Regions from separate parts of the Marinobacter gudaonensis genome, predicted to be linked through region 3. Evidence: predicted binding sites of a transcription regulator. Region 3 holds the regulator's gene; each other region holds the start of a gene.
The links. Region 3 encodes FliA, which starts transcription of late flagellar genes. Its sites were predicted from a motif close to CTAAAGTTTNNNNNNNNNNNGCCGNTAA; they were not measured.

Region 1 (7,647 bases), 1.6 Mb from region 3:
GGCAAGATCGCCTATGTACTCGCGCTGGCTTTCCTCAAGCTGGGGTGAAGGCGCCAGTTCGATCAGTTTCTGGTTCCGGCGCTGAATGGAGCAGTCCCGCTCATAGAGGTGAACCACATTGCCGTGAGTGTCGGCGAGGATCTGAACCTCAATGTGCCGGGGCTCGATGATGCATTTTTCCAGGAACACCTCGGCACTGCCGAAGGCTTTGGTGGCCTCGGAGATCACCCGCTCGTAGTTCTGCCGCAGTTCCTTCTCGTTATCGCAGCGCCGGATACCCCGGCCGCCGCCGCCAGAGGTGGCCTTCAGCATGACCGGGTAGCCAATGTCCGCCGCCTGGGCCACGGCATCCTCGACGTTCTCGAGGTTGCCCTCGGAACCGGGGGTCACCGGCACACCCGCCGCCACCGCCGTCTGCCGGGCCTGGGTCTTGTCGCCCATGGACGAAATGGCGCTGGCCGACGGCCCCACGAAGGTGATGCCCCGCTGCTCGCATATGGCCGCAAGCTCGGCATTCTCGGACAGGAAACCGTAACCGGGATGCAGGGCATCGCAACCGGTTTCCACCGCCATGTTCACAATATGGTGGGGGTTCAGGTACCCGGACAGCGGGTCCTTGCTGATCTGATAGGCCTCGTCGGCTTTTTTGACGTGCAGGGAATACTCGTCAGCCTCGGAATGAATAGCGACCGAGCGTATGCCCAGTTCGCTGCAGGCCCGGGCAATCCTGACCGCAATCTCGCCGCGATTGGCGATCAGCAGCTTCCGTATAGCCATGGATGTTCCTCCAGGTGATGGAAGTCGTGGTATTGAAAGGTGTGGCTGTGCCGCGGCTTGCGCCGCTGGCGTGGTCGGAACTCAGGACCGGGGCGGCGCCTGGGGCAACACCGGAAAGCTGGCGCTGGACACCGGCCCACGATACCCGCCAAGGGGCATGGGCTCCGACGTCTTCGCGCCGGCGGAACGTGACAGAACGCTGCATTTGGGAGCACCGCCCTCCAGACCGCCATCGCCCAGCGCATCCGACACAACCAGCCCGCTGCTCGGGTCGGCCGTCAGGGATGTCAGAGCCAGTTCGGCGGATTGGGCGGGTAAACACACCAGACCAGTGGCCAAAATCAGAATGAGTCCGAAGACCCGACTCCGGCAATTCGGGTGGGCGTCCTGCATGGGCGTCCTTTAGGGGTGACGAAAGTCGTACGTAGTTTTACGTGGTTAGCTCATCGATTCAATACGTCTTTTTAGGACAGATAGATCGATTTTTTCGATGTTAAATTACTCCGGCACCCTTGGCACCGGAGTAACCTTCGACGTCAGAAGCCTCCGTTCACCACATGGACAATCTCATAGAACTTGGTCGCCCGATGCTCCAGATCGATGGTCAGGTCCAGTCTCTGCAACATCTCACGGGCCGAAACCAGCCCCCGGAGATAGGAACGCGACGGCAGGTGCCTGTCGTCATCCAGCACCAGCAGGAACTCCTCGTGGACTTCCCGAAAGGTATTGACCAGATCGCCGACCGTGGCCACTCGCAGATCCCGGTAGTGAATCGCGGGTAGCTCGCTCACCGGGCGCATGATGTCACGCACCCGAAGATCCTTCAGGGCCACTCCCTGTCGGTGCGCAAGGCTCATGGGCTTTTCGCCGCTGACATCCTCGATGGCAAGAATGCCAAGGCAGTCACCGGCCTGGTTTTCGACAATCTTGAAGGAAGTGTCGGCCAACTTCATCCAGAGCCTGGCTTCAGAGACAGACATGTCTGAGTTGAGCACCGACCGTTTCTGCTCGGCAAAATCGTTGAGCAAATGGACGGCGGAATCCTCACTGCCAATCTGTGACAGTGGTTTGGCTGTGGGCAGGGCGCCCGTGCGGGCCAGTTCCTGCACAGGCAATGCATTGAATGCAGTGTTCATGGAAAACCTCGTGATTCTGAACGTGGGTGGGACCCTCTGCGAACGCGCAGAGCAATCCGGTAATGTCGGAATCAGACGAGGTGAGGCGGTGCCTGGGGCAGCAGCGGGTAGCTCAGCAACCTCAGCGGTGGCTGGATAAAATCCAGGCTCGAGGAATAGAACGCCCGGAACTCACCCGCGGGAAACCGAAGAAGCGACGAGACCGAAGCCGGCGTATCAGGCGAAGACGAATCGCCGGATTCACCAACAAACACCAGAACCGGCGAGTGGTGTTCATCGAGCTGTGGATCGAGGGCCGTGTGGGATGGGCCGCTCAAAAACACCACGAGCAGGCCCGAGAACAGCATCGTCAGGAGACTGATCTTGAGGGTGCGACCGTTGATGAACCAGCTCGGCATAGGGAAGTCTGAGGTTAGTTTCCAAACGACTTGACACCTATCAACATATAGGGTTTCCACGCCAATGCAAGCCCAGGAAGAGATTAAATCGGCGTAAGTCCTTCCTATGGCAGGCCCGAACCCGGCATGACCGGGCCCATGCCATCGACGTTTTATGAGCCGCCAAAAGATAACGCCGGCACTCCGTTTTGCTTATTGACTTAATGAAACCTTTAGCGACCAACGACCCATAATAACAATAAGAAAATCGTTAAAAGACGCCCTTTTATTTGCCCGAAAAACACACTGAAACCCAAATAAGTGTAATGAAAGAAAAAAGAAACCTGGCTTTAAATTCAAACGATTAGACACATCACATTACGGCTTCTAACGTCCTTGAGTAGCGCTGGAAAAATAACGCCACGCAGACCATTAGCCAGTGGTTCCGAATAAATAATAACCCCCGGACGGTAGAGAACATGACGCAGTTCCTGTTAAACGCATCGGTTAAAACCAAACTTTTATCCGCTTTCACACTTATTCTTCTTCTGTTAATCACCAGTTCCATTATTTCCTACTCAGCCGTAAATGAGCTCTTCGAGAAAAATGATCAGACCCGGGCGGTCTCCAGGCTCAACAATCTGGTTGACCAGGCCCGGCTGAACGAAAAGAACTTCTTTCTCCGTAACGATCCCAGGTACGCGGAAAACACCCTGAGCACCATCGAAGAGGCCATCGAGCTTGCCGAATACGAGCGCGGCGTTCTTCAAACACCGGAAGAAAAAGAGGCCATGGCAATCATCGCCAAGGATCTGACCGAGTATCGCGAAGCTTTCGAACGAATGGTGTCACAGCAGGCCGACCCCGTGGATTCTTCGGCAGGGGAGAGCACCACCACGACAATGGAGCAGGACGAGGCCAGGGTGATTGAACTGGCGCGGGACGCCCGTGCCCAGGCGGATGCCGCCCTGGCCCTGGGGCGCGCCCAGACGGAGCAGACCCGTGATAGAACCACGCTGATTCTGCTGGTGACCGGGATTATTGCGGTGATCGTGGGGAGTGCCTCGGCAATGCTGATCACCCGCTCCATTGTCCGCCCGCTGGACCAGCTCTCGGAACATGCCACGCGGGTTGCCGATGGCGACCTGACCCAGAATCTGCACGCCACCCGCAAGGACGATCTGGGCCGTCTGATGGAGGCCATGCAGGCGATGACTGAAAACCTTCGGCACATGGTGCGTGAGGTCACCGACGGTATTGCCCAGGTTGCCAGCTCTGCCGAGGAGCTGTCGGCCGTCACCGAGCAAACCAGCGCCGGCGCAACCCAACAGCGGGACCAGACCGACCAGGTGGCCACCGCCATGAACCAGATGACCGCAACCATCCAGGACGTGGCGCGCAACGCCGAGGAAGCCGCCACCGCCGCCTCGGAAACCGACACCCGCGCCAAAGAAGGCTACGACACCGTGTCCATGGCCATGAACCGGATCGAGGCGCTGTCCCGGGATATCAATCAGAGCGCCGAGTCCATCGGCCGGCTGCGCGAGGAAAGCGCCAATATCGGGACCATCCTGGATGTCATCCGTGAGATCGCCGAGCAAACCAATCTGCTGGCCCTGAATGCGGCCATTGAGGCGGCCAGAGCCGGTGAACAGGGCAGAGGCTTTGCAGTGGTTGCCGACGAAGTGCGAGGCCTGGCGCAGCGGACCCACCAATCCACCGGTGAAATTGAATCCCTGGTCAGCGCACTGCAGAACCGGGCCAACGAAGCGGTGGAGAACATGCACACCAACAGCCAGGGTGCCGAGTCGGCCGTGAACGCCTCACGTTCCGTAGGAGAGGCTCTGGCCAGCATTGTCACCTCGGTTTCGACCATCCAGTCCATGAACCAGCAAATTGCCACGGCGGTTGAGGAACAGACCTCGGTGGCCGAGGACATCAGCGAGAATGTGGTCAGCATCCGCGAAGTCACTGACCAGAACGCCACCGCCAACCAGCAAATCGCGGTATCGTCGAACGACCTCGCCAGCCTGGGAAGTGATCTGAAAGGCATTTCCGAGCGTTTTCGTCTGGCGTGAGGTTGCATTTCAACGCAGACAGCCACCGGCAATGACTGGCTTCGCTCAGAGCCGGTGGCGTTTGCCGCAAAGGCTTTATTAATCCCGGATTTATGTGCTTAATGCAACTTTGTCTGTTTCTGTTTTTGTCTGTAAGATCAGGGTGTTGCTAGCAGGTAAATCCAATGAATCTAGGGCAGGCGATCAGACGCTTGAGAAAACAGCAAGGCATGACTCTGGCAGAGCTGGCCCAGCGCTGCGACTCACACGTCGGCAATCTGTCCAGAATCGAGCGAGGACTCGCGAAGCCGAGCCTGGAGTTGCTCTACCGCCTGGCCGAGGCGCTCAATCTGGCGGTGGCGGACATCTTCTCCATCGCCGAACGAAAGCAGCCGGATACCAAACAGGACGCCCTGAACGCTGCTTTTGTTTTGCTACCGGACGCCGACCGGGTGTTGCTGCTCGAATTCGCCAGGCTCCTCAAGCGTCGCCACCATCTTCAGGCGGAAGCCGGCAACGCTGAGCGAATCGATGCGTCCGCACAATCGGCGCCGCTGGCGCCGCACCTCTCAGGACCAGAAGAGACGCCTAGCTGATTATCCTCCCGGCGACCCGGCCATCTGCTCCCGCCATCACGAAAAAATGCCGACGCTACGATCGCGGACACACTCTGCCACCGAAATTTGCAATCGGGCCCAATCTATTCTTCATTTGCGGTTAAAGCTCGGCCGGACGCAGCCGATAAAAGATTCATCAAAAGTGTCGATTCCGGCGCATCCAATAAATTCCTTTCCAAGGAAAACAACATGTCGTTAGCCAACACCATGAACAATATTTCCGTCGGCAAGAAGTTGGCCGGAGGCTTTGCCGCACTGGTTGTGCTCGCCCTCGTGATCGCCGCTCTCAGCATTCAGACCCTGAGCCAGTATAACGAGCGTTCACTGATTGTTGCCGCCGCCAGCAGGGTTGAGGCCAATCTCCTCAACGCCCGGATCGAGGAGATTCTGTTTCTGCTTCGCAAACAGCCCGAAAAGATCGATCAGTCCAAGGAGCTGGCGCAGAAGGCCAGCGACATTGCCGCGCCCCTGAAAGACGTTCTTGTGGTACCCGCAGACGATGAGCGCATTGACCGTATTGTTGCCGGCGTGCGGAAATTCAATTCGCTGCTGGACCGCCTGGTGGCGTCCATGGACGGCCAGCCCGATCAGCTGAGCCGCATTGAGAACGACATCCGTACGACCGCCATCGAGATCGTCGATATTGCCAATGAGCTGCGGAGGATCCAGGTCGAGCGAATGGAAGAGCAGTACCAGACGGCCGTAACCACCCTGATCGTGATCACAGCCATCGCGGTACTGCTGGCGATTTTCATTGCCTGGTCGATGACCCGCGCCATCCTGAAACCGGTAACGGAATCGGTCGAAATCGCCAACAAGGTCGCCTCCGGTGATCTCACGGTTGAAGTCCGCAGCAACCGGGGCGACGAGTTCGGTCAGTTGCTTTCGGCCTTCGGAACCATGGTGACCAGCCTGCGGGAGCTGATCCGCGAAATCGACACCGGGGCCAGCAGCATTGCCTCGTCCTCTGAGGAGTTGTCCACCGTTACCAACCAGACCAGCAAAGGTGTGGCGGAGCAGCAGACCCAAACCGACCAGGTAGCCACCGCCATGAACGAGATGGTGGCTACCGTTAACGACGTGGCGAAGAGTGCCGAGGCGGCGTTCCAAGCCGCCAACCACGCCAGCGAGAAATCCGGCAGCGGTGAGAAGGCGGTGAAGGAAACCCTGGAATTCGTCACCGAGCTCAACAAACAGAGCAGCAACGTGATGAAGCAGCTGAACAGCCTGCAAGCCGAAACCCAGAACATCGGCACCGTTCTGGACGTCATCAAATCGGTCGCCGAGCAGACCAATCTGCTGGCCCTGAACGCCGCCATCGAAGCGGCACGGGCCGGCGAGCAAGGGCGCGGTTTCGCGGTGGTGGCCGACGAGGTGCGTTCACTGGCCCAGCGCACCCAGAGTTCCGCGACGGAAATCGACACCCTGATCAGCAATCTGGTGAGCAGTGCCGAGACCTCGGTCAACAGCATGGAAACCGGTAACAAGCTGTCCCAACAGACGCTTGAGCGAGCGGAGCTGGCCGGCAATACCATTCGGGAAATGGCCGAGGCGGTTGAGGAAATCCGACAGTACAACAGCCAGATCGCCACGGCGGCAGAGCAGCAGAGTTCAGTGGCCGAGGACATCAACCAGAACATCACCCAGATTCGCGATGTGGGTGATCAGTCCGCCGCCTCCACTGAGCAGGTATCGGCCGCCAGTGATGAGCTGGCCAGGCTGGCCGAAGGCCTCAGCAACCAGATCGCCCGCTTCAGGGTCTGAAGTTGATTGCCAAGGTCACAGTGCAACGCTAATCTCGTGGGACTTCCGGACAAAGGAACCGGAAGCCCACATAAGGAGATCAGCCCATGCTTGACCCGCAATCAACGTCTGCCCCGTTGTTCAAGAGTGTCATTATCCCGGCCCTGCTGTTCCTGCTCCCGCTGCTGGCGGCGCAAAGCCAGGCCGACACCCTCTCCAACCAGAAAGTTGCCTCGTTTATCGAAAGTGTCAGGGCCGCGGAAAGGCTGGCGCCGGAATTCGAGGAGCTGGACCGTCAGATGGAGAACCAGAACGACGGCACCATGCCCGACTTCTCCAGAATCGTGTCCGAGTCAATAGCGCAAATGAGAGGTCACGAAGCCTATGATCGCCTGGAAGATGTAGTGCAGGACCACGGCTTCGATAACCTGGAAGAATGGGGCAGCACAGGTGACCGCGTGTTTCAGGCCTGGATGGCGATAGAAATGGCCGAGCAGAATCCCGCCGCCAGGAGAGAGATGGAGGCTGCCATAGCGGAGATGGAAAGCAGCCCTCATATGACCGCGGAGCAGAAAGCCCAGATGCGCGCCATGATGGAGGGTGCAATGGGTGCGATGGAGAGCGCCAGCGATGCACCGGAAGCCGATATTGAGGCCGTGCGCCCCCACCTGAAAGCTCTCAGGCAGTTAGGCGAGGAGTAAAACCTGCGCCTTGAAAAAGGAAAGCCCGGCAAGTCAGCTTGCCGGGCTTTTTCATTTACGCCTGCGTTCACTTCCTGTGGCTATGCCATCAGGTTGTAGACAAATACGATGGCCACGGCAATAGGCGTGACAAACCGGATCAGGTTATACCACAGGGTAAAGGAGCCGCCCTGTAAGGCGAGATCGGTTTTCAGAGACTCCTTCGCCACAAACCAGCCCACAAAGACCGCGGTGAGGAG
Region 2 (7,647 bases), 540 kb from region 3:
AAGAAGACGACTCTTCCATGGGCGGAAGATCGTTGAATTTCTTCATGAACCGGCGATCAATCCAGTCTTTCCAGCGCCAAACCCAGGCGCCGTCAAAAGCCGTCTCGCCCCGGGATGCCACCGCATAACGGTCGCCAGTGCTGATCAGGGCAAGCCACTTCTTCTGAGGAAGGAAATCCCTTGGCGATTTGCCGGTTGCGAGGCGCTTGAGGTTGTCTGCCAGCGGCGGGCCCTGACGAACCGCAAACACACCGGCTTTCTCCCGGGGGTGATTGATCACATTGGCGATGTCACCGGCGGCAAAAATACTGTCGTCGTTTTCCACCTGAAGGGTATCCCGCACACGCAGGAACAGGCCGTCATCCAGAGCCAGCCCGGTGGCCTTGAGCCACTCCGGCCCCCCGGCTCGGGTAACCCAGAGCACTTCGTCGGTTTGCAGGGTCTCGCCGGATTCGGTGACCAGAACACCTGCCTCAACCCTCGAGACGGGCGCACCCAGATGCAGTTTCACACCGCGCTCTGACAGCGTTTTGCGGAAGACTTCCCGTACCTTGGGGTTGTGAGTGGGCAAAATCTCATTAGCGGCATCAAACAGGTGAAAGTGCAGCTGGTCAGGGTCTTTACCACGTTGTTTCAGTTCTTTCCGAAGGCGGTATTGCATGGCCAGGGTAAGCTCAACGCCACCGGCTCCCGCGCCCACCACGGCTACCGAGAGCGGGCCGTCGTGATTCTCGATACGCGAAAGCAAGGCCAGCCAGCGACTGTTGAAACCGGTGATGGGCTTTACCGGGACCGCATGGTCTGCAGCACCTTCCACTTCGTTCACCCGCGGCGATGACCCGATATTGATGGAAAGGATGTCGTAGGGCACATCGGGCCGGCCGCGGCAGATCACGCGCTTTCGGTTTCGATCGATACCAATGGCTTCGGCACGGTAGAACCGTGCGCCCGCGTATTCCGCCAGGCGGCTCAGGTCGATATGGACGTCATCGTAGCTGTAGTGGCCGGCCACGTAGCCCGGCAACATGCCGGAGTAGGGGGTATGGGTGTCACGGCAGATGAGCGTCAGGCGCACGCCGGGAACCGGGTTCATGGCGAACCGTTTCAGTACCCCGACGTGGCTGTGCCCGCCGCCAATCAGGACAATGTCCCGTAATACAGGCTGGTCAGGCGTTCGCATCAGATAATTTTCTTGGCTTCAACGGTAAATTGGCTGTATCCCTTCACGTTTGAGAACGCTTTCAGCTTTTCCTGATCTTCCGCAGACGGATTGGCGATCTGATCAATGGAGGTAATGCCTGCGTCATTCATTTTCTTGGCGGTGGCAGGGCCGATGCCTTTCACCAGGGTGAGGTCGCTCTTGTTGACCGGCTTCGCAGCCTTGGCCCCGGAGGTCTTGCTGGCAGCAGCCTTGCTGGTTTTGGCGGCCGGCTTTTTCGCAGCGGATTTGGTCGCGGCTTTCGATTTGGTCGCCGCTTTTGCCTTGGCGGGCGCTTTGGTACTGGTTGAAGCCTTGGCCTTGGCTGGTGCCTTGGCGGTTTTGGCCGGTGCGGTTTTCCGAGCGGCGGTTCTGGCTTGCTGGCTGGCCTCATCGGAGAGTTTCTTCACCTCGTCGCCGGCCTCTTTCGATGCCACCCCGAGCCGCTCAAGAATGTTGCTCTGCAGCTCGTGGAATTCGTTCAGACGACGCTCGAACTCCTCGTGGAATCGCTTCATCTCCCGGTCGCGCAGCTCGTCGATTTCCTTGAGCAGCTTGCGCACAGGCTCCTGCACCTGATTCTGCAGGCTGTCGAACTGCTTCAGGGCGTCATTCACCAGGTTTTCAATCTGTGACGACGTTTTTTCGAATTCCTTGTTCACCTTTTTGACAATCTTGTCAACGCTCTGCTTGGCTTTCTTCGCCATGGAATGTCTCCTTGCGGACAGGGTTCAACGGTGCAGAATCAGGCCATTTGCCGAAAACCGGAAACGGAGCCTGAGGAACGACGTGACTTCAGGGACTGCTTTTTCGAGAGGACTTCCCGGATCCTGCGCAGTTTTTCCGATGCGGAAGAGGTACCGTTCGGATCGGACTCCACGAAATCAATGGAATAGAAAAAGTTGCTACAGTGCTTTCTGCGTTCCGTGACGAGCCCGGACAGGTTTTCAGCCCGAATCTCGTCAAAGGGCATATCCATGACCAGATCCAGCAGCACTGTGTCTCCCGGATTAAATAACTTGTCGGTTTTCATCACACAACCGTAGCCGTCCAATTCATACAGGGCCGCTTCCACTGTTTCCTTACGGAACAGTCCCTGCTTGACCCGAAAGCGGGCGACCAGGTCTGGTAACGCTTCGTTCATGAATTCTGTTTCTCTGAAGATGTCCGTATCCACTGCAGCCTGCCCATTGGGAGGACAGGCTGGATATTGGTTAAACAATAGACACGGACTTCCGCTTTTGCAACGCCGTCAGTGCCATACCGGCGACCCCTAACGCAGTTTTTCAGATGCCTGCCGTACGGATCGCGTTATTTCGTCTTGAGTTCGTACATATCAACCCGACGATCTTTCAGGTTGGTGACAGAACCTTCGTTTCGTACCAGTTTGAGTTTCTCCAGATCCATGTCCGAGAACATGATCATCTCGGTATTGGGTGTGGTTTCCGCCATGACCGCATCGTGCGGGAAGGCGAAATCCGACGGCGAGAAGACCGACGACTGGGCATACTGTACGTCGAGGTTTTCGACCTTGGGCAGGTTCCCGACACTGCCCGTGATGACCACATAGCATTCGTTCTCGATGGCCCGGGCCTGGGCGCAGTGGCGAACCCGCAGATAACCGTTTTTGGTATCTGTCCAGAACGGCACCATGATCACATCCACGTCCTGGCTGGCCGCAATTCGGCCCAGCTCCGGAAACTCGATGTCGTAGCAGATCATGATGGCCACACGGCCGGCGTCGGTGTCGAACACCTGGAAATGGTTGCCCCCTTCGATAACCCAGTCGCGGCGCTCGTGGGGCGTGATGTGAATCTTGCGCTGCTCGTCGACGCGGCCATCCCGGTGACACAGGTAGGAGACGTTGTATACCCGGTCGTTCTCGATCAGGGGCATGGAGCCGGTGATGATGTTGATGTTGTAACTGACCGCCATTTCAGACATTTCTTCCCGGAACTGCTGGGTAAAGCCCGCCAGGAATCGAATCGCCCGGGTCTGGTCCAGCTGGTCGGTCAGGCCCATCAGTGGCGCATTGAAAAACTCCGGGAAGAGGGCGAAGTCACTCTTGTAGTCAGACAGCGCATCCACAAAGTACTCGACCTGTTTGAGTACCTCTTCCACGGAGGTGAATTCCCGCATCTGCCATTGAACGGCGCCCAGGCGCACCTGGGTTTTCTTGACGCTGAGCACGGGAGAGGGCGGCGTATACAGGATATTCCGCCATTCCAGCAATGTGGCGTAACCAAGAGACTTCTCATCTTCCGGCAGGTACTTATGCATCAGCCGGGTCACCTGGAAATCGTTCGAGAGCTGGAAGCTCAGGATGGGATCGTAAATCTCTTTGCGGTCTACCCGCTGGATGTACTCCGCCGGGGTGTATTGATCGGCGTACTTGAAATAGTTGGGGATTCGCCCGCCGGCCAGAATGGCGCGCAGATTCATGGAGCGGCACAGCTCTTTGCGGGCCTCGTACAGACGGCGACCGAGGCGGTACCCCCGGTATTCAGGATGGATGAAGACATCCAGGCCATAGAGGGAGTCGCCGTTGGCGTTGTGCCAGATCTTCTCGTTGCGCAGGATCAGGTCGTCGTAGGTGTGGGGGTTACTGAAGCGCTCGTATTTCACACACACAGTAAGCGCCACGGCCACCAGCTGGCCGCTCTCCTCAATACAGATCTGACCGTCTGGAAACTGCTCTACCAGGGCCTTGATGGTGTCTTTGGGCCAGGCTCCGCCGATGTCGTCGTACACGCGGTCCATCAGAACCTGAAGCTGTTCGTAGTCGTCGAGCCTGAGATTTCGCAGGTTGAGGTGCAGTTCTTCGTGCGCCATTCAGTTCGGCTCCCGTCGGTTTTGTGAGAAGAGGACAAAAGGCTGAAACCCGCCAATACTCAAGAAGTTTAACAGAAGCCGCTAAAGACTTCGCATCACGGGCCGAAACAGATATTGATTAATATCAGGACATATTCCAGAGGACACGACTGTGCAAATGACATTCGGGCAAAAGCTCCTGACCGCCTTCGGTATCCTGCTGTTGCTGGTAATGGGTGCTTTCACACTCTCCGGGGATCTTCGCCTCCAGAACACCACCGAAACCTATGTAGAAGCGTTGATTGACGATACCGTGCAGCAGAGTACGTCCAGTATCGCGCAGTGGCTCAATACCCGGCTGAAAATGACGGAAGCAACTGCCACGGCGCTGGAACAGGCCGAAAATGATGAGCAGGCCCGCGTGATCCTGCAGGCCATGACCACCGGCGGGGGTTTCCGGGATGTCTACGTGGGCCGAACCGACGGCTACATGCTGATGAAGTCACCGGAGGACAACGCGACGCTGCCTGCGGACTACGATCCGAGAAAACGGCCCTGGTACCAGAAAGCCATGGCGCTGGGCAGTGCCTCTTTCACCGAGCCATATCAGGACGCCAGTACCGGCGACATGATCATCTCCACCCTGGCACCGGTGAAGCGTGGTGATTACGAAGGTGTTGCGGGCGCCGATATCGGCCTGGGTGCCATTGCAAAGACCCTGTCCACGGTGACCCTGGCGGAGACCGGTTACGCGGCGCTCATTAACGGTGAGGGCACGGTATTGTTCCACCCCCGGCAGGAGCTGGTTGGCAAGAATATTGCCCAGCTGATTGGCGGGCAGCCGAACCTTGACGGCCGGGAACACGAATATGCTTCCGACGATGGCCAGTGGGAAGCAAGCTTTCATGCCATCAGTGAGGCCCGGGGTGTGGAATGGTACCTCGGCACCTTCGTGAACGCCGACAAGATCCATGCTCCGGTGCAAAGCGCCCGCCTGACCGGGCTGGTGATGGCCGTGATCGGTCTGATCGTATCACTGGTTCTCCTGCATTTCGGCATCAAGGTTCTGATGGCGCCGGTGCGCCGACTGAACGGCGCCATGGCTGATATCGGCAGCGGCGACGCCGATCTGACCCAGCGCCTCGATGCCAGCGCCAGCGATGAATTCGGCCAGCTGGCGCGCAGCTTCAATCAGTTCGTCGAGAATATCCAGACGGTGGTGCGCGACGTGCAGCGGGGCAGCGCCGAGCTGGGCGAGAATGTGGTGTCCCTTCGCGAAACCGCAAGCAGCAGCCGTTCCAGTGTGGAAAGCCAGCAGGCTGAAATTGACATGGTAGCGACCGCGATCAATGAAATGTCCGCTGCGGCGGGTGAGATCGCCCAGAACGCCCAGCAGACCGCCGACGCCGCGAATACAGCGGACGAGGACAGCCGTGCCTCCCTGGAGACCGTCGCTGCCTCCCGCGATGCCGTGCAAAAGCTGTCTCAGGAGGTCAACGCAGCGGCTGAGGTCATCGACACGCTGGGGCGGGACGTCACGTCCATCACCTCCGTTCTCGAAGTCATTCAGGGAATCGCCGAGCAGACCAACCTGCTGGCCCTGAACGCCGCGATCGAGGCGGCCCGGGCAGGAGAGGCGGGCCGCGGCTTTGCGGTGGTGGCGGACGAGGTACGCAACCTCGCCCAGCGCACCCAGTCCAGCACCGAAGAGATCAACAACATGATCGAGCGCCTGCAGAAGGGCGCCAACGATGCGGTTGAAGTCATGAAAGCGTCAACGGCGGTCTCCAACGTCAGCATGGAGAAAGCTCAGGACGCCATGGACGCGCTCAACCGTATTGCCGAGGCCATTAGCTCCATCAGCCAGATGACCTCGCAAATCGCGACGGCATCCGAGGAACAGACCTCGGTGACCGAAGAGCTCAACGCCTCGATTACGCGTATTGCCGACCAGGGACAGGAAGCGGCAGCGGCTGCCAGCGAGAACGATGTTTACAGCGGACAAATTGAACGGATCGGCACGGCCCTGAACCAGAACGCATCCAGATTCCGGGTCTGACACACACCCCTCAGCGACTGAGGATGTCCAGGCGCCGCCGGAGGTTGCTGAACGTCTGGCGGCTCACGTAGCGAGACTCGTCGCTGAGGTAGGGGTTGTCGAGGGTAATGACGGTGCGCCGGTCAAGCCCCAGGGCCGCTACAGCGGCGCCATAGTAGTTCCGAAGAAATTCCGCGAAACTGCCGTCGTGAATGGCACGCTCCATACCCAGTTGCAGGCGGTGAGCCGTGAGTTGATCGCCCGGCGCCACAAACAGGTAAGAAGGCATGGGGTAGGCGAGAAGAAGGTTGGGCTCGATGACGAGGTCCGGGTCTTTTTCAATTTCCAGATCGTAGAGAACCTCGCTGACCCCTCGGGCAAAGCATTCAAACCGATGGTTGCGCAGCATGCCGAAGAGGATTTCGTAGCGAGAGTGTGTGATAACCCGAATGCCGTTGGATTCGAGGATTGGTGTGTCTGGCCAGTGGGATCCCTGGCCGATACGAATGTTGCTGTTGCGAAGGTCTTCGAGGTTGTCGATGCCCTCAAAACGGGGAAGGGTTTCGGGTAGCACAACGCATACCCTGAAGCCGAGCAGGCCACCGTCAACCGGTATGGGCACGGCGGTGAGAAAACTCTCCCGCTCCTCCGTGGTTGCCACATTGGCGATATCCACCAGCCGTGACTGGTGATCCGCAAGCTCCCTGAGGGCCCGGCCCTGGCTCAGCTCCTCGCTGCGGATCAGTCTGAAATCCCCGTACTCAGGGGTCTTGCCCAGGGCGAGTTCCACCAGGGCACGAATAGCCGGGCTGTCGTAATTTCGGTACCAGAGTACGTATTCCCTGGGGGCCGGCAAGGCGCTTTTCCCTGTGTCCGGCTCCAGCTTCGCGGCGTTGGCCAGTGGCAACAGGGCAAGGCTGACTATCAGGATGGCCAGGGTTCGAGCCCGGTGCAGGGCCCGTCCGCGGAGAGCGCGACAGGCAAAATAGGTGTCCAAATCAGAAATCCTTTCTTAATCCGGGAAAGCCCGTTCCTGACAGGCGCAGCGCACAGGCACAATTCACTCTAGAACACATAGGCCGAAATAAACCGGACAGATTCCAAAAAAATTGTAAAAGATTCTTGCGAGGCCGAAGCGGCGTTGCAATGATCGGCTTCCATTCTCTACTGGATGACAGTTATGGCGTTCATTGACAACCTGATCGGTGCCACTGGCCAATGGGTGGCCAGCACTGATCCCAAGGCCACGCTGGCGAGCCCTCTGGCCTGGCTGAAGAAAACGGGCGGGTACACGGCAGTGAACCGCATCATCGGGTTTTCCATCCCGTTCGCACCCCGCAATGGTTTTTCAGTGGAAGAGGTACAGCCGGGGTACGTGCGGGCGAAAATACGTTTGAAGGGCAACAAGAACCACTTCGGCAGCCTGTACGCTGGCGCCTATTTCCTGGTTGCGGAAATACCCGGTGGGGTGCTGACGCTGTTTGATCTCGGGCCGGCCTACGTTCCGATCCTCAAGGAAATGACGCTGCAGTTCCTGCAACCGGCGAATTCCGATGTAACGGTGGAGTTTCGCCTGCCTCCGGAAACCGTGGCGCAAATT
Region 3 (7,647 bases):
TGTGCTTTTTCCGCAGTCGAGGCTTTCGGCTCATCAGCCAGCGCATCCAGCAACTGCTCGAACTCATCGTCGGTGATATCCCCGCCATCTTCAGCCGCTTCCGCGGTCTCCGTCGACTGGGCGGGCTGCGCCGGGGCGCCAGCGTCCTGGGATTCCGGCTGCGCAAACGCATCGAGGCGCGCAATCAGCTCGTCCGGGGCCGGGGTGAGCTCTTCGTGGTTGCGAACCTGCTCGAACATGGCGTTCACATGGTCCAGAGCTTCCAGAACCACATCCATCAGCTCAGAATCCACCTTGCGCTTGTGGTTACGCAGGATATCGAACACGTTCTCCGCCGAATGGCAGCAGTTCACCAGCGCCTCGAGCTGGAGAAAGCCGGCGCCGCCCTTTACGGTGTGAAAGCCACGAAAGATGGCGTTGAGCAGATCACTGTCATCCGGATGTCGCTCAAGTTCTACCAACTGCTCTGACAGCTTCTCGAGTATTTCGCCGGCCTCCACCAGGAAGTCCTGCAAAATCTCTTCATCAGCATCGAACGCCATGCGTTACCCTCTTTAATCAGAAACCGAGACTGGACAACAGGTCGTCTACGTCGTCCTGCCCCGAAACTACATCTTCCCGCTCATGGGCCTTGATCTGGGGCCCGACACCCTGTTCCGCGGATTCCTGCCGCTCTTCAATCTGGTGGACAGTGCCCGTCAACTGATCCACGTGGCTGGCCATGACCACCAGACTGAGCATCTGCTCTTCCACTTCCTTGACCAGAGCGGTGACCTTCTGGATTACCTGGCCGGTGAGATCCTGGAAGTCCTGGGCCAGAAGAATTTCCGACAGGTTGTTGTACATGGTGTCGGCGTCTGTCGCCATGCTGACAAAGAACCGGTCGATCCGTCCGTACAGCTCCCGGAATTCCGCCGGCTGCATCTCCCGACGACGCAGGCGCTGCCATTCATCGCGAAGCGACGAGGCTTCATCCCGCAGGGCGTTGGCCACCGGCATGGTCTCTTCTACCAGGTCCATGGTGCGGTTGGCCGCCTCGCCGGTCATCTGCACCACGTACTCAAGCCGGTCGGAAGCGTCTGTCATTTTGGACAAGGCTTCCTGCTGCTCGGCATTTCGGGGATCTATCTGGAAGTTCCGGATAGCTTCGTGCAGGCTTCGGGTCAGCCGACCGACCTCCCGATACAGACTCTGATCGCGAACCTCGCTGAGTTCATTGATCAGGGTCATGGCCTTGGCATAATCACCGGCGCTAACGCTCTCCGCCAGCTCGGCCGCCTGCCGCTCGAGTTTTTCCGTCACCTCCGGTTCCAGGCCCCGATGGTTCTGTTTGCTATCGCTCATGAGAGCCATCCGACCTCTGGTTACTGGATTCTTTCAAAGATTTTCTCAATCTTTTCCTTAAGCACTGCGGCAGTAAACGGCTTGACAACATACCCGTTTACGCCCGCCTGGGCAGCGGCCACAATCTGGTCCCGCTTGGCTTCCGCGGTAACCATCAGCACCGGCAGGGTCTTGAGATTTTCATCGGCCCTGACCGCCTTCAGGAGATCAAAACCGGACATGCCGGGCATGTTCCAGTCAGTCACCAGAAAATCGTATTTACCGCTTCTGAGCATCGGCAGCGCGGTGTTGCCGTCGTCCGCTTCATCCGTGTTGGTGAAGCCGAGATCACGCAGCAGGTTCTTGATGATCCGTCGCATTGTGGAAAAATCGTCCACAATGAGGATTTTCATGTTCTTGTCCAATGGGACCTCCAGTTAGTAACACCCGGAATTCGTTTGACCTATCTGCTCGAAGTCTAGCAGGCCGCTGTTTTAACCGCTTATTGTCAGTCCTTTACCACGGTTGTAAAGCGTCGGTTACCAAAAACTACAGTCTGCCTGAGTGCGGACACACGGCGCGCGCTCAGCGACCGGCACCCTGGTGCCAGTCCGACAACCGGCTTCTCAGTCGCAGCGCAGCCTGGCTATGAATCTGGCTGACCCGGCTCTCACTGACCCCGAGCACCGCACCGATCTCCTTCAGGTTCAGCTCTTCCTGGTAGTACAGGCTCAACACCAGCTTCTCGCGCTCCGGCAGATCCTCAATTGCCTCAGCCAGACTGCGGCGGAAAGCATCCGATGACAGCCCTTCCAGGGGATTGTCCTGGGTCTCTGTCTCTTCTATCGGCAGCTCCCCGGATTCATTGAGCTCATCGAGACTAAAAAGTCGGCCACTGTTGGCGTCGGAAAGGTATGAATGGTATTCAGCCAGGCCCATGCCCAGCTCATCGGCGACTTCAAGGTCGGTCGCCTCACGACCAAGACGGTCTTCAACGGCCTTGATGGCCTGGGAGATTCGGCGGGCATTCCGGTGCACAGAGCGTGGCACCCAGTCGCCCTTGCGGATCTCATCCACCATGGCACCCCGGATGCGGATACCGGCGTAGGTTTCAAAGGTGGCACCGCGGGTGGAGCTGTAGCGCTGGGCCGCCTCAAGCAGCCCGATCATGCCGGCCTGCATCAGGTCTTCCAGTTGTACAGAGGCTGGCAGCCGCGCCATCAGGTGCAGGGCGATTTTCTTCACCAGGGGCGCATGCTGTTCCACAAGCTGGGAGGGCCTCTGGGTGCCAGACTGGTTGTAGATACCGAGGTTGTTCGCCAATGCCATGTATCCGGTGTTGTTTGACAGGATCCGATTCAGACTTCGACGAGCCGCTCCACAAAAAATTCCAGATGTCCCCGGGGTGAAGACGGCAGCGGCCAATTGTCCACTTTGTCCGCCAGTGCCTTGATGGCCAGGGACGCCTTGGCCCGGGGGTAGGCATCCAGTACCGCTCGCTGTCGCTGAACCGCTTTTTTCACAGCTTCATCGTAGGGCACTATTCCCACATATTGTAGCGCTACATCAAGGAAGCGCTCGGTAACACGGGTCAGTTTTTCGAACAGGTGGCGTCCTTCCTGCTCGTTGCGCACCTGGTTGGCGAGGATGCGGAAGCGGTTGGTGCCGTAGTCGCGGTTCATCAACTTGATCAGTGCGTAGGCATCTGTGATGGAAGTGGGCTCATCACAGACCACCAGCAGCAGTTCCTGGGAAGCCCGCAGAAAACTCACCACCGATTCGGAAATGCCGGCGGCGGTATCGACAATCAATACGTCAATCTGGTCGCCCAGCTCACTGAAGGCATTGATGAGCCCGGCATGCTCCATGGGGGTTAGCTGGGTCATCCGCTGGGTACCCGAGGACGCGGGGACAATCTTGATACCCCCAGGGCCATTCACCAGCACATCTTTAAGATCGCACTCTCCGGCCAGCACGTCCTGGAGATTCCGGTTCGCGGTAATGCCCAGCAGTACGTCGATATTAGCAAGGCCCAGGTCGGCATCCAGAAGCACTACCCTGCGCCCTTTCTGGGCTAGCGCTATGCCAAGGTTCACCGACACGTTGCTCTTGCCGACACCACCTTTGCCGCCTGTCACCGCGATCACCTGTACCGGATGTGCTTTGCTCATACTCGTTTTTGTCTCTCGCCACGTTTAACCGGGTCTTGTGTGTCCGGACACCTGCCACGCATCCGATGACAGGTCTCAATCTTCAGGCGCCCTCAGCAACCGCCTGCTGTCGCTGCAGGGCTTTCAGGCGATCGACTGCCAGCCGCACCAACGGAACGGCCTGGGCATGGTGCAGATCTTCCGGAATCTTCTGCCCGTCAGTGTAATAGGCCACGGGCAGGCCGGTTTCCATGACAAAGCCGAGAGATTCGCCGAGCGTCAGGGCCTCGTCTACCTTGGTCATCACACAGCCCGCAAGATTTGCCATCTTATAGCAATGCCACACGGATTTCATGATCCGCGGTTGACTGGTCGCCGACACCACGAGGTGCGTGCGGACATTGTGGTGGCTTTGGGCGAGTTCAGCCAACTGTTCCTGATAGCCCTTGTCAGAACTGGTCAGCCCGGCAGTGTCAATGAGCACCAGGTGTCGGTCGGAAAGCTCGTCAAGAATATCGTCAAGGCTGTGGCTCTCATCCACCACCCGCACCGGAACGTTCAGGATGCGGCCAAACACGAACAGCTGCTCGTGGGCGGCTACCCGGTAGCGGTCCGTGGTAACCAGCGCGACCGCGTCCGAGCCATGCTTGAGCACATAGCGCGCCGCCAGTTTTCCGATCGTTGTGGTCTTGCCGGAACCGGTGGGGCCTACGAGAGCGAACACGCCGCCCTGGTCCAGCCACTCGGTCCGCGCTGTGCGTACGCCGGTGCACAGCATCTTGAGGGACTGTTTCCAGCCGTCCTCCAGACGTCCGGCCTTGTGCCGTCGGGCAATGGACACTGCCAGCTCGTTGCCAAGACCGAACTCCTGCAGCCGTTCCGCCAGCCGTTGCTGGACGGCGCTGGTGGCCGATGGCTCAGACGGGGACTGGGGCTTTTGCCCCTGCATGAGATCGCGCAGCGAGCTGATCTCGGCGCGCATCTGCGCCAGCTCATCAGAATAGGCCTCACCTGCACGACCAATCGACGGTGCCCGGACATCCGCCTGCTCGTCCACCGTCTGCTGGATGTCTGAAAACGATGCCCGGGCGTAACCGGCACCCTGCCCGGCCCGCTTCTCCCGAACCTCGCGAATCCGATCGCGGGAGCGGCTCAGCTCGTCCTCGAGCCGACGGTGCTGGTCGGCCTGCAATTCAGCCAGCCGGGAGCCATTGGTGGCTTCCTCTGCACGGCTTCCCAGCCGCTGACGCGCCATATTTTCGTCGTAGTCCAGTGCCGTCACAATTTCGACACCACCGTCCACGCGCCGGTTGGAAAGAATGACGGCGTCCGGCCCCATCTGTTCACTGACCTGTTTCAACGCCTCTGCCATGGTCTGAGCAAAAAACCGTTTTACTTTCATGATGCCTTTTCCTCCACCGGCAACGCCGTTCCGGCGCCGTCCGTTCTGTCATCCGCGCCGTTACTGGCCAACGGACGCCACAATCGTAATCTGCTTGTTATCCGGTATTTCCTGGTAGGAGAGCACGTGCAGCCGCTCCACCCCGTAGCTGGCGAACTTCGCCAGCACCGGCCTCAGCGGGCCGGATACCAGCAGGATGGCCGGCTTGCCGAGCATCTCCTGGCGCTGGACGCTGTCCTGCAACGAACGCTGGAGCTTCTCTACCATGTTCGGTTCCAGAACCAGGCCAATATCCTCCTGACCGCCGGATTGTTGACTCTGCTGAACAGACTTCAGCAATAACTGTTCCAGGTCTGGATCCAGGGTGATCACCGGAATCTCCGATTCGTTGCCGCAGATGCTCTGGATAATCATCCTCCGAAGCGACTGGCGCGCCACGGTGGTCAGCAGCTTCGGATCCTGGCTCTTCGGATGCACGTTCACGATCGCCTCGGCGATGGAGCGCATGTCCCGGATAGGAACCTCTTCCTTCAGAAGGTTCTGCAGCACTTTCAGCAGCAGGCTTATGGACACCGTGGTCGGCACCAGCTCCTCCGCCAGTTTTGGCGATATCTTCTCCAACTGGTCGAGCCACTTCTGGACTTCTTCATGGCCCAGCAGTTCGTGGGCATGCTTCTGCAGCACCTGGTTGAGATGGGTCGCCACCACAGTACTGGCATCAACCACGGTGTACCCGAGGGTCTGGGCCTGGTCCTTCTTGTCAGGCTCGATCCAGATGGCATCCAGCCCGAACGCCGGATCCTTGCCCTGGATACCCTCCACCTTGCCGAACACCTGCCCCGGATCAATGGCCAGTTCCCGATCGGGATGAATCTCGGCTTCGGCGATGGTCACGCCCATCAGCGTGATGCGATAGACATTGGGCATCAGGTCGAGATTGTCCCGAATGTGAACTGACGGCATCAGGAAGCCCAGATCCTGCGACAGTTTCTTGCGGACGCCTTTAATGCGACTGAGCAGTTGGCCTCCCTGGGACTTGTCCACCAGAGGAATCAACCGGTAACCCACTTCCAGGCCGACAATGTCGACCGTGGCGACGTCATCCCACCCCAGCTCACGGGTCTCTCCCGGCGCCGGCAGTTGCCGCGCCTGATCGCCCCCGGCATCACCGCCCGGCGGAAGATCCCGGCCCGCAGGCCGCGGCGCACCGCCACCACCCCGCGCCGGAAACGCGCCCTCTTCCTCCACGGTCTGGCGCTGGTGCTTCCAGATGTACCAGGCGGCGCCGGCGGCCAGTGCCCCCAACCCCAGGAAGGCTACGTGGGGCATGCCGGGAATCAGGCCGAGGATGATCAGGATGGCGGCGGCGATGGACAGCGCCTTGGGCGCGCTGAACATCTGCTGGAGGATCTGCCCGCCCATGTCCTGGCTGGAAGTGACGCGGGTTACCATGATCGCCGCCGAGGTGGACAGCAGCAGCGACGGGATCTGGGCGACCAGACCGTCACCGATGGTCAGCAGCGCGTAGCGCTCCATGGCCAGGCCAAAATCCAGACCGTGCTGGAGCATACCAATCGCCACACCGCCGACGATGTTGATGAACAGAATGAGCAGGCCGGCAATGGCGTCGCCTTTCACAAACTTGGAGGCACCGTCCATGGAGCCGTAGAAGTCCGCCTCCTGGGCAATCTCGGCGCGCCGGTGTTTGGCTTCGTCCTGGTTGATCAGGCCTGCGTTGAGGTCGGCATCAATGGCCATCTGCTTACCAGGCATTGCGTCCAGGGTGAAGCGGGCACTTACCTCGGACACACGGCCGGCACCCTTGGTGACCACCAGGAAGTTGATGATCATCAGAATGGCAAACACCACCAGACCCACGGCGTAGTTGCCGCCAATCAGGACCTCACCGAAGGACTCGATGACCTTACCGGCCGCATCCCCGCCCTCATGGCCGTTCAGCAGCACGATCCGCGTGGAGGCCACGTTCAGGGCCAGACGCAGCAACGTGGCCACCAGCAGCACCGTGGGAAAGGAGGCAAATTCCATGGGCCGGAGCGCGTACACGCACACCAGCAGGATGACGATAGACAGCGTGATATTGAAGGTAAAGAACACGTCCAGCAGGAACGCGGGCATGGGCAGGATCATCATGCCCAGCAATCCCATCAGCATGAGGGGAACGCCGATATTGCCTCGCGTCAGGGATTTGACGTTGTTAAGGACCAAAGCTCTGTCCATGCCGGAACCTTCTCCGATTGGCGGTGCCCGAAGGCGCTCTCAGGGTCGAAAATCTGACGCCGGGGCGTCGTTTCGGAGAGAAGCGGCAAGATCCGTACCACCCCGGGTATTTTTTCGGAATCACGCCGGCTCGCGACCTGACTCGCTCCGCCAGATGCGGTATCCTTGCGCCATTTGATCGACCACACTCAGACCACAGGTGATCCCATGCCAATCCACGAGGTAAAACACCCCCTGATCCGCCATAAGCTCGGCCTGATGCGCCGTGCGGACATCAGCACCAAGAATTTTCGTGAGCTGGCACAGGAAGTCGGCGCACTGCTGACTTACGAGGCCACCAAGGACTTCAACCTGCAGGAAAAGACCATTGAGGGCTGGGCCGGCCCGGTCACCGTGGAGCAGATCCACGGCAAGAAAATCACCATCGTGCCGATCCTGCGAGCCGGCCTGGGCATGCTGGATGGCGTGCTGAGCCTGATCCCGGTGGCCCGTGTGAGCGTCGTTGGCCAGATCCGCAACGAAGAAACCCTGGAA
Region 4 (7,647 bases), 1.8 Mb from region 3:
TGATAGCGGATCTGGTAGTAGCCGAGTACGAGAACCCCGAAGAGCACGCCGACGAAGAGAAGCTCAAGCGGGCTTGTGGGGTTTGCCGGTGGCGCCAGCATCAGGTTGAAGAAGGTTTTCTGGAGCCAGTAGAGAGTCCAGAAGGCGGCGCCGATGAAAAGCCCCCTCGCCTTGTTCATAACACCACCGCCGGCGGAGAAAAATTCCGAGAACAGAATGACCAGCGCGATCCCCGGAACAAGCCAGGAGAAATGATGAGCCGCACCCGATCCGGGGGAGAGGAGCATCGTTGGTACAACAAACAGTCCCGCCAGGCAGGTCGCCGCCAGCCACTTTTTGCCATCCGGTTGGTTTACGGCAACCAGGCGCTTTTTCATCGACAGCTCCACGGTATTCCCGGCGTTAAGGAAGGTGTGCGCCTTGTAAGCGGAGTGGGCCACCAGGTGCAGCAGCGCCAGCTCGTACAGGCCCAGTGCGCACTCCACGAGCATCCAGCCCATCTGGGAGCAGGTGGACCAGGCCAGTCGGACCTTGATGGAAATACGCGTCATCATCACCAGGCTGGCGAACACCGCGGTGGGGCCCGCCACCAGAAGGAGCAGCCACTGGGCCGCGCTAACCTGGGAAATCAGCGGTGCCATCAGGATCATCAGGAACCCGCCAAGGTTGACCACGCCCGCGTGGAGCAGAGCAGACACCGGGGTGGGTGATTCCACCACCTGGATAAGCCAGCCATGGAACGGTATCTGGGCACATTTGAGCAAGGCGGCCACCGCCATAAGAATCGCCGCGGTTTGCGTTCCCGGCGGGATGTCCGCATCTGCGGATACCCGTGCCAGAATCTGATCGATCAGCAGCGTATCGTACTGGATGTAGAGCAGTGCGAAGGCGATGCCCAGGCACAGCTCGGCCAATCGCGCGAAGATGAACTTCTTGTGGGCGGCGAGGGCGGCACGGGGGCGATCCGGAAAGAACATCAGCAGCTGGTGCAGGCTCACACTGATGGCGACCCAGCTGACAAGAAACATCACCAGATGGTTGGTGATGGCAATCACAGAGACGCTCGCGAGAATCACCTGAAGCCAGACCATGAAGCGGCGTTGCCCGGGATCTCCCGCCAGGTACCTTTCGGAAAACTGCCCGAGCACCATGCCCAGCAGGGTGATCAGCAGCAACATGATGAAGGCCAGGGGGGCCTGGCTCAGCCAGGTTGCCGATACCGGCCACCAAACGCTGCCAATGGCCGCAACCAGCGCGAAGACAAACGCCAGTCTGAAGATGGCCGACCGTATCAGCACACTCGCCCTCTGGCCTGATCTCGCGGTAGCGAAAGCGCCGACGCCGTACGACAGCGGTACCAGGAGCAAGAGCAAGGGTTCGATGTGCTGGATATCGAACATGAAGGACCCCGTAATCAGCGATAGGTGAGTAGGCGTAGTATCCCGGGCTTTTTAAGTGAATAAAAATATATATATCCGGACGAAACGTTCTAAAATAACGAACAGGTCTGTTGTCATGTCCGGTGTTTCTGTAACCTTTTTGCAGTACCGGTTACCCAATCTGTACAGCCCCTGTATGTACCCGGGGCGAGCCAAAGGCTTATAGTGGTGCGACATGCGACTCGGGCAGCAAGTGATCGTATGAGCCGTCGATAACAAGTAACGGAGCTGAAGTTGATGGGTAGGCTGTTGGCGTTGGCTGCCATGTTGTGCACGCTCCTCCCGGCGCACGGAGAAAACAGAAGCTACCGGGTTGGGGTCGGGCAGGAGTTCAGCAATGTCGTCGCCGTTGGTGAAAATGGCCTCTACGGGCCGATAGCCGGGGCCTACCGCTGTATTCTGGATGGTGCCGGCTACCGATATGATTTCGTGACGCTGCCTCTGGCCAGGCTGGTCCATGAGCTGGAACTGGGGCGCATTGACGTGGGGCTGCCGCTGGTTCAGGACCCCGTCCGTGACCGGTTTGCGGTATTCGGGGATACGGTTGTTAAATCCAGCTATCTGCGAATCTCTCTGTCGGCCAACAAGGTCAGGCCGCATGAGGACAAGGCCCGCTATGTCTATGTTCGCGGATTTGCCGGCAAGGCCCTGTTACGGGATCTTGAGGGGCCGACGTTCGAGGTCAGCGAGTGGCAGCAGGCCATCGCCATGCTCCGGCTGGGACGTGCCGACTATGTGCTTATTACTGAAAAAACCTACGGTACCCTGGCGGAATCGAAGCAGGGCGACCTGACCGCCGAGAAAGTTCGCGATCTGGATGTCGCCTACTATGTCCGCAACACGCTCCCCGAGCTGGCCCGGTCTCTCAACCAGGCCAGTGACCGCTGCCATCAGCTACCGGCAAAGTCCGTCTCTCAGGTTCGATAGGATCCCAGCCGGGTTTTCAGTGTCTCAGCAAGACGCTCGAGGCTTTCCGCTGCTTCATTGGTTGATGTCGCATTTTGCTCGCTGTTTGCGGCCATTTCCCGAATGTGTTCGAGACGTTGGTTGATGTCCTCCGACACTCTGCTTTGTTGTTCGGCGGCTCCGGCCATTTCGATGTTGGAGTCGCGAATGGCCAGCACGCTCTCGCGAAGGGCATCGATTGCGTTGCCGGTTTCACGGATCATTCCGCTGGTTTCGTTGGCCAACCGACTACCCACCTCAATAACATCTGTCACACTGGCCACACCTTCCTGAAGGTGGTTGATCTGGGCCTGAATTTCCTTGATGGACTCCTGGGTGCGGCGGGCGAGGTTTCGTACTTCATCGGAGACCACCGCGAAGCCTCGCCCGTGTTCTCCGGCGCGCGCGGCTTCGATAGCGGCGTTCAGGGCCAGCAGATTGGTCTGTTCTGAAATGTTCTCGATCACGGCGAGTATGCTGCCAATGTTGTCCGAGGCTTCCTTGAGGGAAGCACTGGTTTGGGTGGAGCGCTCATTGTTGTCGAGCTGATTCTGAATTTTCGCCGTGGTCTGCTTGATCAGTGACTGGCCGCTCTCCGCGAGGCCATCGGCTTCCCGGGCAATATTCTCGGCTCTGGAGGCACTCTCTGCCACGTTCTGTGCCGTTGCAGTCATCTCGTTCATGGCCGTGGCAACCTGTGCCGTCTCGCCGGTCTGCCGGTAGACAACTGTCGCCGAGTCGGCTGAAATGCCGCGCAGTCTGGTGGACGCGTCCACCAGGCTTTCTGAGGACTCCTTGGTTTCGGAAATGGTTGCCTGGAGTCGCTCCAGCAGACGATCGAATCCTCGCGCCATAACATCCAGTTCGCTCTTACCTTTCGGGTTGAAACGGACCGTCAGGTCGCCACCGCCGCTGGCAATATCATCAATTGCGGCGATCATCTTCTGCAAAGGCCGTGCGACAACCAGCTGTGCCAGCGCACTCAGCACACCGATCAGAATGAGGCCTCCTACCAGAATGGCGACAATCGCGCTTACCGTCTGGTTGCGCACCATGGCAGAGACCTCCGCCTCGGAGTATCCGGTGACAATCTGATAGCCCCAGGGTTCAAATACGATGCGGTCAAGCTGCCAGTCATCGGAGCCTTGTTCGAGAATGCCCTGCAGTTGCTCGGACGCGATAGTGTCCGAGTGCATCCTGAGCCTGTTTTTGTCGTCGACCAGCGCCACAAAGCCATTTTGAAGGAGGCTTGAGGACGTGATCGCCTGCTCCAGTTCTTTAAGGTCGGCGGAGTAGCCAACGTACCAGATACCGACAACCTGGTTGGCCGCGTTGCGTATCGGACTGTAGGCGGTGAGGTAGGGGTTGCCGAGGATATCCACCTGGCCAAAGTAAGCCTCGCCTTGGCTGATGGCGCGACCTGCGGCACCAGCCATGTTGAGGGTGGTGCCGATCGCCCGAGAGCCGTCGTCCTTTTTCACATTGGTCGACACCCTCACGAAGTCCTGACCGTCACGAACAAACAGTGTCGCGGTGCCGCCCATCACTTTGGTGATGCCATCCACCAGTGCAAAGTTGTTGTTGATCAGAGTGTCGCCCAGATAAAGCGCTGGCCTGGGTTGCCCGGCCACCATTTCCGTGCCCTGAACACGGGCTTCACCCAGCTGGTTCCCACGCTCGATCATGAGGTTCAAGGAGTTCTGCACCCGTTTGGACATCAGCTCATCAGTAATGGTGAACATTCCGGTGATTTCCTCAACCAGATCGTTCTTGCGATCGACTACGTCCGAGGTGATGGTTTGCTGGGTCCGGAATGCAATCAAACCACTGACAATCAGGGCGATTGCCAGCAGTACAACGGATATCCAGACAATAAACAGTTTCCTGATGGACATGTTTTCTTCCCCCGTAACAAGTCCCGGTCGCCACCGATGATGATGCCGTATGTTGTATTAACGGCCTGCTCTGCAAAAGCGTGAGTCGAAAACAGGTGTTGTTCGGACAAAGTGTGGAAATACTGGAACTATGGTACGCCGCAGGAGCCACACCTTGGGGTATAAAGGTGCTACTCGGCAGTCTGGAAGCGCGAAAGCTCCCCCGAGGTTGTCACTAATGGGATCAGGCACTCTCCCGGAGCTCTTTCAGGGCGCCAGGGTCGGATTCTGCGGGCTCCGGGAGGGCAGTCGACAGAGTCATGAGAAGGTCCGTGGTGTGGCTCATCTTTTCACTGAGTCCGGCGTAGTCGATTGACTGAAGGTTCTCAGCCTGGGCTGCGGCAAGCTGATACTGTTTTTCCAGAATCAGGTCCTGCAGCGTGGCAATCTGGTCGGTGGTCAAAAACACCGGTCGTTTTCCGTCCCTCATGATACAGCTCCGTGTCGGAATGATTGAATCGAGAAGAACGAATTACGATCGCTTTTTTGCTATGGATCTTAACTAAAGCGATAGGATTTGATAATCAAGCCAGGCGGATCCGGTAGCGGGTCACCCCGGCGCCCTCTTCCTTGATCCATTCAATCCGGTGGCCGGTGATCTCGCACAGTGCCTGCAGGTCTTTACGACCGCTGGGATCGTCGGCGAGGAAATCGACCTCGGTGCCACTGGGAAGGCCTTGGGTGCGCTTTTTGAAACGCAGGATGGGAAGTGGGCATACCAGACCGACCGCGTCGATCTGGTATACCCCGGTTTGCTCAGTCAAGACTGACACTCTCGGTGCTGGTCTGCTCGGCGGAAGACCAACCGAACTGGTTCAGCATTGGCGGAGCTGCGAACGCTATAACCAGCGCTGCGACAAATGCGGAAATCATGACTTTCATGATGATCCTCCCTTGCCCTGTTTGGCCTCGACCTCAGCCACCCACAGATCGTGGTGCTGGCGAGCCCATTCCAGGTCCACCTGACCGTTGCCCATGGCATCGAAGGCGCCTTCCATACCGACCGAGCCGATGTAGATGTGCGCGATGATGGCCATCATCATGATGAAGGCGACGATCGAGTGCCAGATGTTGGCGTACTGCATCTCTTCATGGGGCGCCAGATCAGTCGGGAAGCTGGTTCCAAGAATGCTGTTGATGACGCCGAAGGTGTCAGCAAACATGGGCATCTGGAAGGGGAAGAGCAGTGACAGTCCGGACAGTGACACGGAGAAGCCGAGAATCATGACGGTCCAGAAGACGATCTTCTGTCCGGCATTGAACTTCTTCGCCGAGGGGTGGTGGCCGCTGCCGATGATACCGCCGCCTGCCTTCAACCACTGCCAGTCCAGCTTGTTGGGAATGTTGTGAGACACCCACATGACGAACGTCAGAACGAGGCCGATCATGAATGCCCAGGCCACGTTATTGTGCAGCCATTTGGAGCCAGCGGCGATGGTCGCGAACGCATCCTTGCCAATCACCGGAATCAGGAAGCTTCGTCCCATCAGGGTCAGAAGCCCGGTCAGTGCAAGCGCAATGAACGAGCCCGCCAGCAGCCAGTGCCCAAACCGTTCGATGGCCTTGAACCGCTCAATGGTTGTGCCCGCAGGCCCACCATCAATCATGATTCGGCCACGAACGAAATAGAACACCACCAACAGAGCAATGATCGCAAGCAGTGCGCTACCACCGTAGGTAATGACCGGCCCCTCACGAAGCTTGTACCAGGGCATACCGCCGTCCTGAATCAGAACGTCAGCGGCAGGGCCACGGACCTGAGTGCTGGGATCGATCTCGTTATAGCGGATAGCCCGCCAGTTTTCCGAATCAGAGACACCGCCCCGGGTACCCAGGGGTGCCGAGATTGGCGGAGCGTTTTCGGGGTTACCGAGGTTCTGGGAGCGGAAACTGTCGTCGACTTCCAGCTGTTTTTGACGTCGCAGGATATCTTCGAGGGTTTGGGCCCCGCCGGTCGCGCTTCGTTCCGGTTCCGGAATGTCCTGCGCCCAGACAGGGTTTAGCATCAGCGTCGCAAGCAACAAGCCGACGACACCTAAGAGTTTTTTGTTCATCTAGAGCACTCCAGCGGAATCAACAAGAAGAAATTGTTGCCGTAACCGACAACGGGGCCCCGAAGGGCCCCGAATCGGTCGGGCCAGTTTATGCGCCCTTCTTCTCGTAGGCTGTGCCCCATCCCCAGGCGCCGGAACCGAAACCGCGGTTCACCACACGCTGGCGATAGATGTCCGCCACCTCGTCGCCGTCACCGGCCAACAGGGCTTTGGTGGAGCACATTTCCGCACAGATCGGCAGTTTGCCTTCGGCAATACGGTTACGCCCGTACTTCTGGAACTCAACCGTGGAGTTGTCTTCTTCCGGGCCGCCTGCACAGAACGTGCACTTGTCCATCTTGCCCCGGCTGCCGAAGTTACCCGCTTGCGGGAACTGCGGCGCACCGAACGGGCATGCGTAGAAGCAATAGCCACAACCGATACACAGATCCTTGGAGTGCAGCACGATGCCGTCTTCGGTCTGGTAGAAGCAGTCCACCGGGCAGACGGCCATACAGGGCGCATCTGAACAGTGCATGCAGGCTACCGAGATCGAACGTTCACCGGGTTTGCCATCCTCGATGGTGACTACCCGGCGGCGGTTGATACCCCAGGGAACTTCGTGCTCATTCTTACAGGCCGTCACGCAGGCATTACATTCGATGCAGCGCTCGGCGTCGCAAAGGAATTTTGCTCTTGCTTGTCCTTCAAGTGCCATGGTCTACACCTCTCTTTATGCCGGCATGATCGAACATAGGGTTGCCTTGGTCTCTTGCATCTGCGTGACCGAGTCGTACCCGTATGTTTGAACGGTGTTGGTGGATTCACCCAGAACGATGGGGTCAGCGCCCTTGGGATACTTGTCCCGCAGATCCTTGCCCTGGTAGTGCCCGCCGAAGTGGAAGGGCATGAAGGCAACGCCTTCACCTACACGTTCCGTGATCATGGCCTTGACCTTGATCTTCGCGCCCTCGGGGCCATGGACCCAGACATCGTGACCGTCACGAATGTTCAGGTTGTTGGCATCACGAGGATTCACTTCAATGAACATCTCCTGCTGAAGTTCTGCCAGCCAGGGGTTCGAACGGGTTTCGTCACCGCCACCCTCGTATTCGACCAGACGGCCGGAGGTGAGGATGATCGGGAAATCCTTGCTGAAGTCCTTCTGCTGGATGGACTCATACAGGGTCGGAACACGCCAGAACGTCTTGTCCTCGTAGGTGGGATAATCCGCTACCAGATCCCTGCGCGGCGTGTACAGCGGCTCGCGGTGCAGCGGGACCGGATCCGGGAAGT

Region 1: the regulator FliA is predicted to act here: its motif matches at 5,065-5,092, upstream of BM344_RS11425 (methyl-accepting chemotaxis protein).
Region 2: the regulator FliA is predicted to act here: its motif matches at 4,112-4,139, upstream of BM344_RS01725 (methyl-accepting chemotaxis protein).
Region 4: the regulator FliA is predicted to act here: its motif matches at 4,337-4,364, upstream of BM344_RS12060 (methyl-accepting chemotaxis protein).

What each region holds. Positions count from the first base shown of each region.
Region 1 covers NZ_FOYV01000001.1:2,535,678-2,543,324, reverse strand. Annotated here, with positions in the region: gene BM344_RS11455 (acetyl-CoA carboxylase biotin carboxylase subunit) at 1-777, opposite strand, end outside; gene BM344_RS11450 (hypothetical protein) at 859-1,170, opposite strand; gene BM344_RS11445 (CBS domain-containing protein) at 1,314-1,913, opposite strand; gene BM344_RS11440 (hypothetical protein) at 1,985-2,311, opposite strand; gene BM344_RS11435 (methyl-accepting chemotaxis protein) at 2,770-4,368, shown strand; gene BM344_RS11430 (helix-turn-helix domain-containing protein) at 4,533-4,943, shown strand; gene BM344_RS11425 (methyl-accepting chemotaxis protein) at 5,154-6,728, shown strand; gene BM344_RS11420 (hypothetical protein) at 6,815-7,408, shown strand; gene BM344_RS11415 (sodium-dependent transporter) at 7,489-7,647, opposite strand, start outside.
Region 2 covers NZ_FOYV01000001.1:379,243-386,889, reverse strand. Annotated here, with positions in the region: gene selD (selenide, water dikinase SelD) at 1-1,180, opposite strand, end outside; gene BM344_RS01740 (helix-hairpin-helix domain-containing protein) at 1,180-1,905, opposite strand; gene BM344_RS01735 (hypothetical protein) at 1,944-2,342, opposite strand; gene BM344_RS01730 (carbon-nitrogen hydrolase family protein) at 2,510-4,030, opposite strand; gene BM344_RS01725 (methyl-accepting chemotaxis protein) at 4,182-6,068, shown strand; gene BM344_RS01720 (hypothetical protein) at 6,079-6,948, opposite strand; gene BM344_RS01715 (PaaI family thioesterase) at 7,228-7,647, shown strand, end outside.
Region 3 covers NZ_FOYV01000001.1:919,195-926,841, forward strand. Annotated here, with positions in the region: gene BM344_RS04165 (chemotaxis protein CheA) at 1-542, opposite strand, end outside; gene BM344_RS04170 (protein phosphatase CheZ) at 559-1,344, opposite strand; gene cheY (chemotaxis response regulator CheY) at 1,365-1,748, opposite strand; gene BM344_RS04180 (RNA polymerase sigma factor FliA) at 1,909-2,652, opposite strand; gene BM344_RS04185 (MinD/ParA family protein) at 2,682-3,494, opposite strand; gene flhF (flagellar biosynthesis protein FlhF) at 3,577-4,875, opposite strand; gene flhA (flagellar biosynthesis protein FlhA) at 4,936-7,113, opposite strand; gene upp (uracil phosphoribosyltransferase) at 7,321-7,647, shown strand, end outside.
Region 4 covers NZ_FOYV01000001.1:2,676,509-2,684,155, forward strand. Annotated here, with positions in the region: gene BM344_RS12050 (NADH-quinone oxidoreductase subunit L) at 1-1,400, opposite strand, end outside; gene BM344_RS12055 (type 2 periplasmic-binding domain-containing protein) at 1,677-2,366, shown strand; gene BM344_RS12060 (methyl-accepting chemotaxis protein) at 2,354-4,279, opposite strand; gene BM344_RS12065 (hypothetical protein) at 4,503-4,748, opposite strand; gene BM344_RS12070 (sulfurtransferase TusA family protein) at 4,843-5,082, opposite strand; gene BM344_RS17725 (hypothetical protein) at 5,075-5,200, opposite strand; gene BM344_RS12075 (formate dehydrogenase subunit gamma) at 5,197-6,372, opposite strand; gene fdh3B (formate dehydrogenase FDH3 subunit beta) at 6,461-7,069, opposite strand; gene BM344_RS12085 (formate dehydrogenase subunit alpha) at 7,085-7,647, opposite strand, start outside.